DNA from 2 places in the Clostridium felsineum DSM 794 genome. Region 1 is predicted to be linked to the other one. Evidence: riboswitches for the same ligand, from Rfam matches in the RefSeq annotation. Region 1 holds a riboswitch; the other holds the start of a gene.

The links. A riboswitch is a leader RNA that binds a small molecule or an ion and turns the genes downstream of it on or off. The one in region 1 is predicted to bind FMN.
Region 2: it holds a riboswitch for FMN, as region 1 does, so the genes downstream of both, ribD (bifunctional diaminohydroxyphosphoribosylaminopyrimidine deaminase/5-amino-6-(5-phosphoribosylamino)uracil reductase RibD) here and CLFE_RS05385 (ECF transporter S component) in region 1, are expected to answer to the same signal.

The regions. Positions count from the first base shown of each region.
Region 1 is NZ_CP096980.1:1,114,582-1,119,002, forward strand. It holds gene CLFE_RS05380 (Tex family protein) at 1-1,310, shown strand, start outside; FMN riboswitch at 1,373-1,489, shown strand; gene CLFE_RS05385 (ECF transporter S component) at 1,564-2,193, shown strand; gene rimI (ribosomal protein S18-alanine N-acetyltransferase) at 2,207-2,653, opposite strand; gene tsaB (tRNA (adenosine(37)-N6)-threonylcarbamoyltransferase complex dimerization subunit type 1 TsaB) at 2,646-3,359, opposite strand; gene tsaE (tRNA (adenosine(37)-N6)-threonylcarbamoyltransferase complex ATPase subunit type 1 TsaE) at 3,356-3,814, opposite strand; gene CLFE_RS05405 (HD-GYP domain-containing protein) at 3,924-4,421, opposite strand, start outside.
Region 2 is NZ_CP096980.1:4,038,573-4,042,993, forward strand. It holds gene CLFE_RS18820 (bifunctional 3,4-dihydroxy-2-butanone-4-phosphate synthase/GTP cyclohydrolase II) at 1-506, opposite strand, end outside; gene CLFE_RS18825 (riboflavin synthase) at 517-1,158, opposite strand; gene ribD (bifunctional diaminohydroxyphosphoribosylaminopyrimidine deaminase/5-amino-6-(5-phosphoribosylamino)uracil reductase RibD) at 1,165-2,271, opposite strand; FMN riboswitch at 2,368-2,482, opposite strand; gene CLFE_RS18835 (biotin--[acetyl-CoA-carboxylase] ligase) at 2,629-3,441, shown strand; gene CLFE_RS18840 (DUF3793 family protein) at 3,454-4,068, opposite strand; gene CLFE_RS18845 (flavodoxin) at 4,084-4,421, opposite strand, start outside.

The DNA of each region.
Region 1 (4,421 bases):
CTGAGCTTACTGAAAAAGGAGAGAATTCAGCTATTGAAATATTTAAGGCTAATTTAAAAGCTCTTTTAATGCAGCCACCAATTAAGGGAAATGCTGTTCTTGGATATGATCCTGGTTTCAGAACAGGCTGTAAAATTGCAGTTTTAGATGAAACAGGAAAGCTTTTAGATACAGCTACGGTTTACGCTACAGCACCACAAAATGATGTAGAAGGTTCTATAAAGACTTTAAAAGAGCTTATATATAAATACAATGTAGGGGTAGTATCTTTAGGTAACGGAACTGCTAGTAGGGAATCTGAGGAAGTAGTTACAAGACTTTTAAAGGAAGTAAAGCAGGAAAAAGGAATGGATGTTTATTACGTAATAGTTTCAGAAGCTGGAGCATCAGTTTATTCAGCATCAGAGCTTGCGGCAAAAGAATATCCAGATATAAATGTTTCTTTAAGAGGAGCTATTTCTATAGGAAGAAGACTTCAAGACCCATTAAGTGAGCTTGTAAAGATTGATCCTAAATCAATAGGTGTTGGCCAATATCAGCACGATGTAGCACCTAAAAAAATGGATGAATCCTTAAAAGGAATAGTTGAGGATTGTGTTAATAACGTAGGAGTAGATCTTAATATAGCAACTCCATCGCTACTCTCTTATGTATCAGGTATAAATGCTAATATCGCCAAGAATATAGTCGAATATAGAGAAGAGAATGGAGCGTTTAGTAACAGAAAAGAGCTTTTAAAGGTGAAAAGACTAGGACCAAAAGCTTTCGAGCAATGTGCAGGATTTTTAAGAATAATGGATGGAGATAATGTGCTAGATAACACTTCTGTTCACCCTGAATCCTATAAAAAAGCGGAGGAGTTTTTAGGTAAACTAGGTTATAAAGCAGAAGATATAGCAAAGGGAAACTTAAAAGATATTGATAGCAAGGTAAAATTCTTTGGCATAGAAAAATTAGCTGATAGTCTTGATATAGGAGTTCCAACACTTACAGATATAATAAGTTCAATAAAAAAACCAGGAAGAGACCCTAGAGAAGAAATGCCAAAGCCTATATTAAAAACAGGAATTATGGACATAAAACAACTTAAACCAGGTATGGTGCTTATGGGAACAGTAAGAAATGTTGCTGATTTTGGAGCTTTTGTAGATATTGGGGTTCATCAGGATGGACTTGTTCATATAAGTCAACTTTCAGACAGCTTTGTAAAACATCCTCTTGATGTAGTAAAAGTAGGAGATGTAGTAGAGGTTAGAATTTTAGAAGTTGATGAAAAAAGAAATAGGATATCCCTAACTATGAAAAAGTAGTTTTAAATTAAAAACATATTGAATTTATTCTAATAATGATATATAATATATAAAAAATATAAAATAATCTTCAGGGCAGGGTGAGATTCCCTACCGGCGGTATAGCCCGCGAGCCTTTTTAGGTATGATCTGGTTAAATTCCAGAGCCGACAGTAAAGTCTGGATGAAAGAAGAGTGCATTAAATTTGGTATGTATGCCCTGGCTTTTAGTCGGGGCTTTTTTAATGTCTTGAAGGTTTTAGGAGGAGTTAACTTGAAGAATTCAAAACTTAGTACTTTAATCAAAATTTCACTTTTATCAGTAATTGGCTTTATACTTATGTTTATTGAATTTCCTATTCCAATTTTCCCTGCTTTCTTACAAATAGATATAAGTGACTTGCCAGCACTTTTAGGAGCCTTTGCAATGGGACCTATAGCAGGAATAATAATAGAACTTATAAAAAATGTTCTTCATCTTTTAAGAACTCAAACAGCAGGTACAGGAGAATTGGCAAACTTTATAGTTGGTAGCATGTTAGTTTTAGTTTCAGGAGCTATGTACAAGCATAAAAAGACAAAAACAAATGCTGTTATATCACTTAGTACAGGAGTTATTGTAATGTCTGTGGTTGCAAGTGTATTAAACTACTTTATATTCTTACCATTGTACGAAACATTACTTCATTTTCCTATAAAAGAAATTGTTAAAACAGGTCATGCTATAAATTCATCAATAAATGATTTGAATAGTTTTGTAGTGTATTCTATACTACCTTTTAACTTACTCAAAGGTGTTATCATTTCGGCATTAACTATGGTAATGTATAAAAGAGTTTCACCAATACTTCATAGAGAAACTGAAGAGCTAAGTAATAAAAAAGTAGAAACTATGTTAAAATAGCAGGATTAACCTGCTATTTTTCATTTCTCCACATTATAAGAGCATCTTCATTATTGTCGCTGTAATATTTTTTCCTTATGCCCTCTTCTTTAAATCCGAATTTTTTATATAGATTTTGAGCTACTATATTTGATACTCTGACTTCTAAAGTCATAGAGTTTATATTTCTAATGGAGCATAGCTTTATAAGTTCTTTAACAATTAAGTTTCCAATACCTATCCCTCTAAATTCAGGATGAACTGCTATATTAGTTATATGTCCTTCATCAATTATGAGCCACAACCCCCCATAGCCAATTACAACATTATCTTTTTTTATCACTAAATATTTAGCAAATTTGTTATTTAGTTCACCCTCCATAGATTCTTTTGTCCAAGGTGTGGGAAAGCACAAATTTTCAATAGCAATTATAGAATCTATATCTTCTTTTTTTAAGGGATGCACTGTTAGATTACTCATCTATACTCATACCTGTCCTTTTTTCGTATTCTCTCTCGGCTTGAGATTTTCTTATATATATAGGTTTAGAGGTTATTAAATCGTCTTCAACACCCGATTTTAATAGCTTCATACCTATGTCACATAAGCTTGAGGACCTTACTAAATTAAGATGTGCAGGAGCGAAGTGCGCATCTTCAAGGTTTTCCTGAAAAAAATCTTTAAATTTAAAAGTTGCATCACCTATGAACGTAACCTTTGAATTATAAGTTTTTAGTAGCTCAAGAAGTTCTGTAATATGCATAGCATCATAATCTGTAAGTCTTTTTAGTGTGTCATTCTCAAAGGTATATAATGCAGTATAAACATTATCTCTAAGTGCATCTAACACTGGACATATTATTCCAGAAGAGTATGCCATATTGTGAGCCAAGGCATCAAGAGAAGATACACTTACAAACGGTTTTTTTGAACCTTCACTTAAGCCTTTAATAATTGACATTCCAATTCTAAGTCCAGTAAAGGAACCAGGGCCCTTTGAAACAACAAAACCATCTAAATCTTCAACTTTTAGATTAACTGTATTTAACATATTATCAATCATAGTCATAAGTATTACTGAATGTTGCTTTTTATAGTTGAATGTAATTTCTCCTAGAAGTTTATCGTCATCCATTACAGTACAAGTAGCCGCCTGTGTAGCAGAATCAATAGCTAAAAGTTTCATATCTTAATCTCCTTTACATAATCATATCTTTTGTCAGTAAACGTAATTGTTATTTTTCTGTAATTTTCACCTTGGTTTAGAAGTTTGTTTATTGTAACTTCAATATGCTCAGGTGGGATTATACTCCTGATGTAGTCTGACCACTCTATAACACTTACAGCATCACTAAAGATATATTCATCAAAGCCTATGGCGTAAATTTCATCAGGATCATTTACTCTATAAACATCAAAATGATATAACTTAAGTCTCCCTGTATATTCATTTACTATGTTGAAAGTTGGACTTGTTATGTATTCTTCAATATTAAGTCCTTTCGCAATACCCTTTGTAAAATGGGTTTTACCAGAACCTAAATCTCCATTTAAACAAATTATATCTCCTGGCATAGCTAAAGCACCTAATTGTTCACCAATACTAAAGGTTTTATCAACACTATCCACAATAAATTCCATAAAATCACCTCGTTTTGTGAATTTCATACCTATTAAGTTTATATCAAATATACAAAAAATAAAAGACATAGGGCTTAAATTAAAGCCCTATGTTATATATTATTACCTATTAATTTGCTTTTAAAGCACCAGCTAATTGTGCTACAGCCTTTTTACATATAGAACCATGTTCTGCCATATCGTTTAGTATTTTAAAAGCTTTATCATGACTCATACCTTTTCTGTAAGGTCTATCCTCAGTTAAAGCTTGATATATATCGCATACTCCCATTATTCTAGATTCTTCTGGCAATTCATTAGCGGATAGATGTCTTGGGTAACCAGTTCCATCTAATTTTTCGTGATGAGAAGAAGCCCATTCGCTAATATCATTTATATTGTCAATACTATCTAAAATTATTTTTGTATAGTATACATGAGATTTTATAATTGAAAACTCGTCATCTGTAAGAGAACCATTTTTATCTAAAATAGTTGTAGGGATAGCCAGTTTTCCTATGTCATGAAGAAGTCCTGCGATTTTCATTTTAAGACACTTTTCATCTGAATATCTAAGATATTTTGAAACCCTAAAAGCAAGATTAGATATACTCCTTGAGTGTCTAGC
Region 2 (4,421 bases), 2.0 Mb from region 1:
TTCATAATTTCACAGCACACACCAACCGGAGGATTAAAGCCTGCAAGTTTAACCAAATCAACTGTTGCTTCTGTATGCCCATTTCTGTCTAAAACACCATTCTTTTTAGCTCTTAAAGGAAAAGTATGTCCTGGCTTTACAAAGTCCTCCTCTGTAGATTTCTTTTCTGCTAGCTTTCTTATTGTTTCTGCTCTTTCATAAGCTGAAATTCCTGTTCTAGTACTTGCTGCATCTACTGACACTCCAAAATCTGTACCAAAGTACTCTGTATTTTTATCTACCATAGTATTTATATTAAGCCTCTCCATACTTTCTGAGTCCATCGGTGTACAAATTAGTCCTCTTGCATATTTAGCCATATAATTTATTGTTTCTCCTGTTATATTGGCACCAGCTGCAACCAAATCTCCTTCATTTTCTCTATCCTCATCATCTACAACTATTACCATTTTCCCTTGCTTTATATCTAGAATAGCCTCTTCTATACTACTAAATTTAAAACTCATAATATCACTCCTAATAAAATCCATTTTCTTTTAAAAATTCTTTTGTCATACAATTATTTGTAGAAATATTTTTTATATTTATAATATTTCGAATATACTTTCCAACAATATCACACTCAATATTTACCTTATCCCCTATACTTTTTTCAGTTAATATTGTCTTCTCCTGAGTATGTGGAATAAGATAAAATTTAAAATATTTTTCTGTGACTTCTCCTAAGGTTAGACTAACTCCGTCTATAGCTACTGATCCTTTATATATAAGCTCGCTTAAGATTTCTTTGTCTGCTTTTATTTTGTACTCAATGGCTATTTCATCTTTTTTTATATTATCTATAATACCTATACCATCCACATGCCCTGTTACTATATGACCACCAAATCTATCTCCTAATGCTAATGCTCTCTCGAGATTAACCTTGCCTCCAACTGCTAAATCTTTTAAATTAGTCACCTTATACGTTTCTTTCATAACATCAAATTCTGCCCTAGTACAATCTGTAATTGTAAGACATACTCCATTTACTGCTATGCTGTCACCAATTTTAACCTCTTCCATTATGTTTGATGCCTTTATAGCAAAACGTATTGAATTCCCATATTTTTTTATACTTTTTATTTCTCCTACTTCTTCTACAAGACCAGTAAACAAGCTGCATCACCTCCTATTCACATATCCAGTTATTAAAATGTCTTGTCCTATCTTTTCTGAATGAAAATCAAATATCTTTATAGCATCAACCAAATGATCAATTCCATCTCCACCAACTGTTCCCTTGCTTTTTTCCCCTCCTACAATTATTGGAGCAACAAAATAATTTACTTTATCTACAATTCTTTCCTTTAAACAAGAAAAATTCAATTTACTGCCACCCTCAAGTAAAATACTATCCACTCCCATGTCACCTAACTCATTCATTAAATAAGTTAAATCTACACGCCCATTTTTATCAGGAGTTTTTATAATTGTAACCCCCATATCTTTAAATTTAGATACCTTATCATCCTCTGCTAGTTCGGTAGTTGCAAGGATAATCTTTCTTTCAGAGAGTGTACCAAAAATTTTAAGCTTAAATGGTACTCTAAGCTTAGAATCAACGATTATCGCTGTAGGACTCCTTAATTTTTTATTATCAACTCTTGTTGTAAGAAGTGGATTATCTAAAATAGCTGTATCTACTCCAACCATTATCCCCATATACTTACTTCTCAAATAATGCACATATCTCCTTGAAGCTTCTCCACTTATCCACCTGTTTTCTCCCGACACTGTGCATATTTTACCATCCAACGTGCAAGCTGTCTTCATAACTACAAATGGTTTCTTAGTCTTTATATACTTTATAAAAACTTCATTTAGCTTCTCAGCTTCTTCTTTCATAATTCCAGTAACAACATCTATGCCATTATCCCTTAATATTTTTATACCTCTTGAACTAACTAAAGGATTAGGATCTTCCATTGCTATTATAACTTTTTTTATACCTGCTTTGACAACTGCAAGCGCACAAGGTGGCGTTTTTCCGTAATGAGAGCAGGGTTCTAAAGTAACATACAGTTCAGCACCCTTAGCTTCGTCTCCTGCCATTTTTAAAGCATTTACTTCAGCATGATTTCCACCAAACTTCTCATGGTACCCTTCTCCAATTATTTTATTGTCCTTAACTATAACTGCCCCAACCATAGGATTAGGATTTACATATCCACTACCTTTTTTTGCAATATCTAAAGCTCTTTTCATAAAAGCTTCATTCAATTTAAACATCTCCCTTATTTAATAGGATTTGCCGGCAAACAAAAAAATCCCTAAAGAAAGATAATTCTCCAGGGATTTACATCCAAAATCTGCGTACTTAAAATACGCTTCCTTCTTTCATCCAGACTTTAACTGTCGGCTTCGGAATTTAACCGAATCTGCCAAATGGCTCGCGGGCTTTACCGCCGATTGGGAATTTCACCCATCCCTGAAGGATGTTCCTTATTTAATTTTCTTTAGTATACTACTTACAAATTTTTATGTCAATACCCTACAAATATGCTATAATTCATAGAAAGAGGTATATATAATCTCTTTTACACTTAAATTCAACTATAATATATCCTAATTCTAGGAGGCAAATTCATGAATAATACAGAAAATTTTCTAGATATAAATAAAATAAATTCAAGCCTTACAACAAAATATATTGGAAGAAACATACTACTTTTAGATACTGTAGATTCAACTAATTTAGAGGCAAAACGAATTATAAAAAACTCTGACTATAATGGAACTCTTGTAATTGCAGAAGAGCAAACTTTTGGGAAATGCAGATTTTCTGATAGAGTATGGAATTCACCAAAATATAAGGGGTTATGGATGTCTCTTATATTAAAACCAACTATAGAAAAAAAGTTATTTCCTTTGATAACACAATTAGCTGCAGCTTCTATAACATATTCTTTTAACAAAAATAATATAAATAGCCTTATTAAATGGCCAAATGACATACTTTTAAATGGTAAAAAACTCATTGGAATATTAGCTGAATTATCAGAAGACCTGTATAATGAACCAAACATAATTTTAGGCATTGGAATAAACATAAATCAAGCTCCTGAAGATTTTTCACCTGAAATAACAAAAAAGGCAACTTCCTTAAAAATAGAATTAAATAAAGAACTTTCTCGCGAAGCTATTCTTTCAAGTATTTTAAATGACTTTGAAACTATGTATAATAATTTTTTAAATACACAAAATCCTGATGCTTTTCTTAGCATATGTAAAAAAAATTCAGCTCTTATAGGAAGGGAAATTGCCGTTACCAAAAAAGATTCTACACAATCAGCTAAGGTAATTGATATAAGTAATGCTGGAGAATTAGTTGTAGCCTTCAAAGATGGGAGTTATGAAAATTTAATTTCGGGCGAAGTAACTCTCAACAAGTTTTACTAGTTTCTAAATAAACTATTGAGTGAAAATATTTTTAACTTGACTTAATTCAATGTTTTCACTTAATAATTTAATTGCCTTTATTCTTGATTCATCATATTTTTTAAATGTATCTAAAGCTCTTTCTTTATTTTTATAAACCTTCCAATATCCACAATATAAACAGTTTTCACCATTACATTTTATAAATCCCTCAACATCTTCAACTGGAATACCTAAAAATATCCCCAGTTCATGTGGACAAAGAGTCTGTTTATATCTTTCTTTTAAAAACTCAAGAATTTCATCTAAATTCATTTTGTAATTATAACCAAATCTAGTTAAAAACTTCATGTTTGTTTTATGATAAAGAGTTTTATTCAATAACTCTTTATCATAAAACAAAAGTATTAAAGAATCTTTTTCCCTTTTAATTTCAAAGGTATCTAAATCTATATATTTTAAATATTCTTCCCCATAAGCTTTCCATAAATCATACATCCCTTTATACTCATTAGATATAGTAATTATAGAAGATGGTTTTTGCTTAAACATAACTGGTGCTATAGAATATGTTATCAAATTCACCATATACTTTTTTCCTGTAACTCCTTTAATAAAATCTATAAAGCTATATGAAAGTTCTACCATCTTTCTACTCCTCACTTAATTTTCTAAAAGTTTTTTTCCAAATTCTATGCACTGATCTTTTGACTCTCCTTCAGGTGCATCTTGAATTATTAATCCATCATTTAATACTTTAGCGCCATATCCCTCCATACGCTCTACCCAATCTCGCATAAACTTTCCATCTCCCCAACCGTATGAACCAAATAACGCTACTTTCTTTCCTTTTATCTCTTCAGAAATAGACTCTATAAACGGATCCATTTCTGCTTCTTCTATTACTTCATCTCCCATTGCAGGTGAGCCAAGCACAACTATATCTGAAGCTTTAACCTTATCTATACTTGCATCACTTACAGAAAGTAACTCTACCTCTC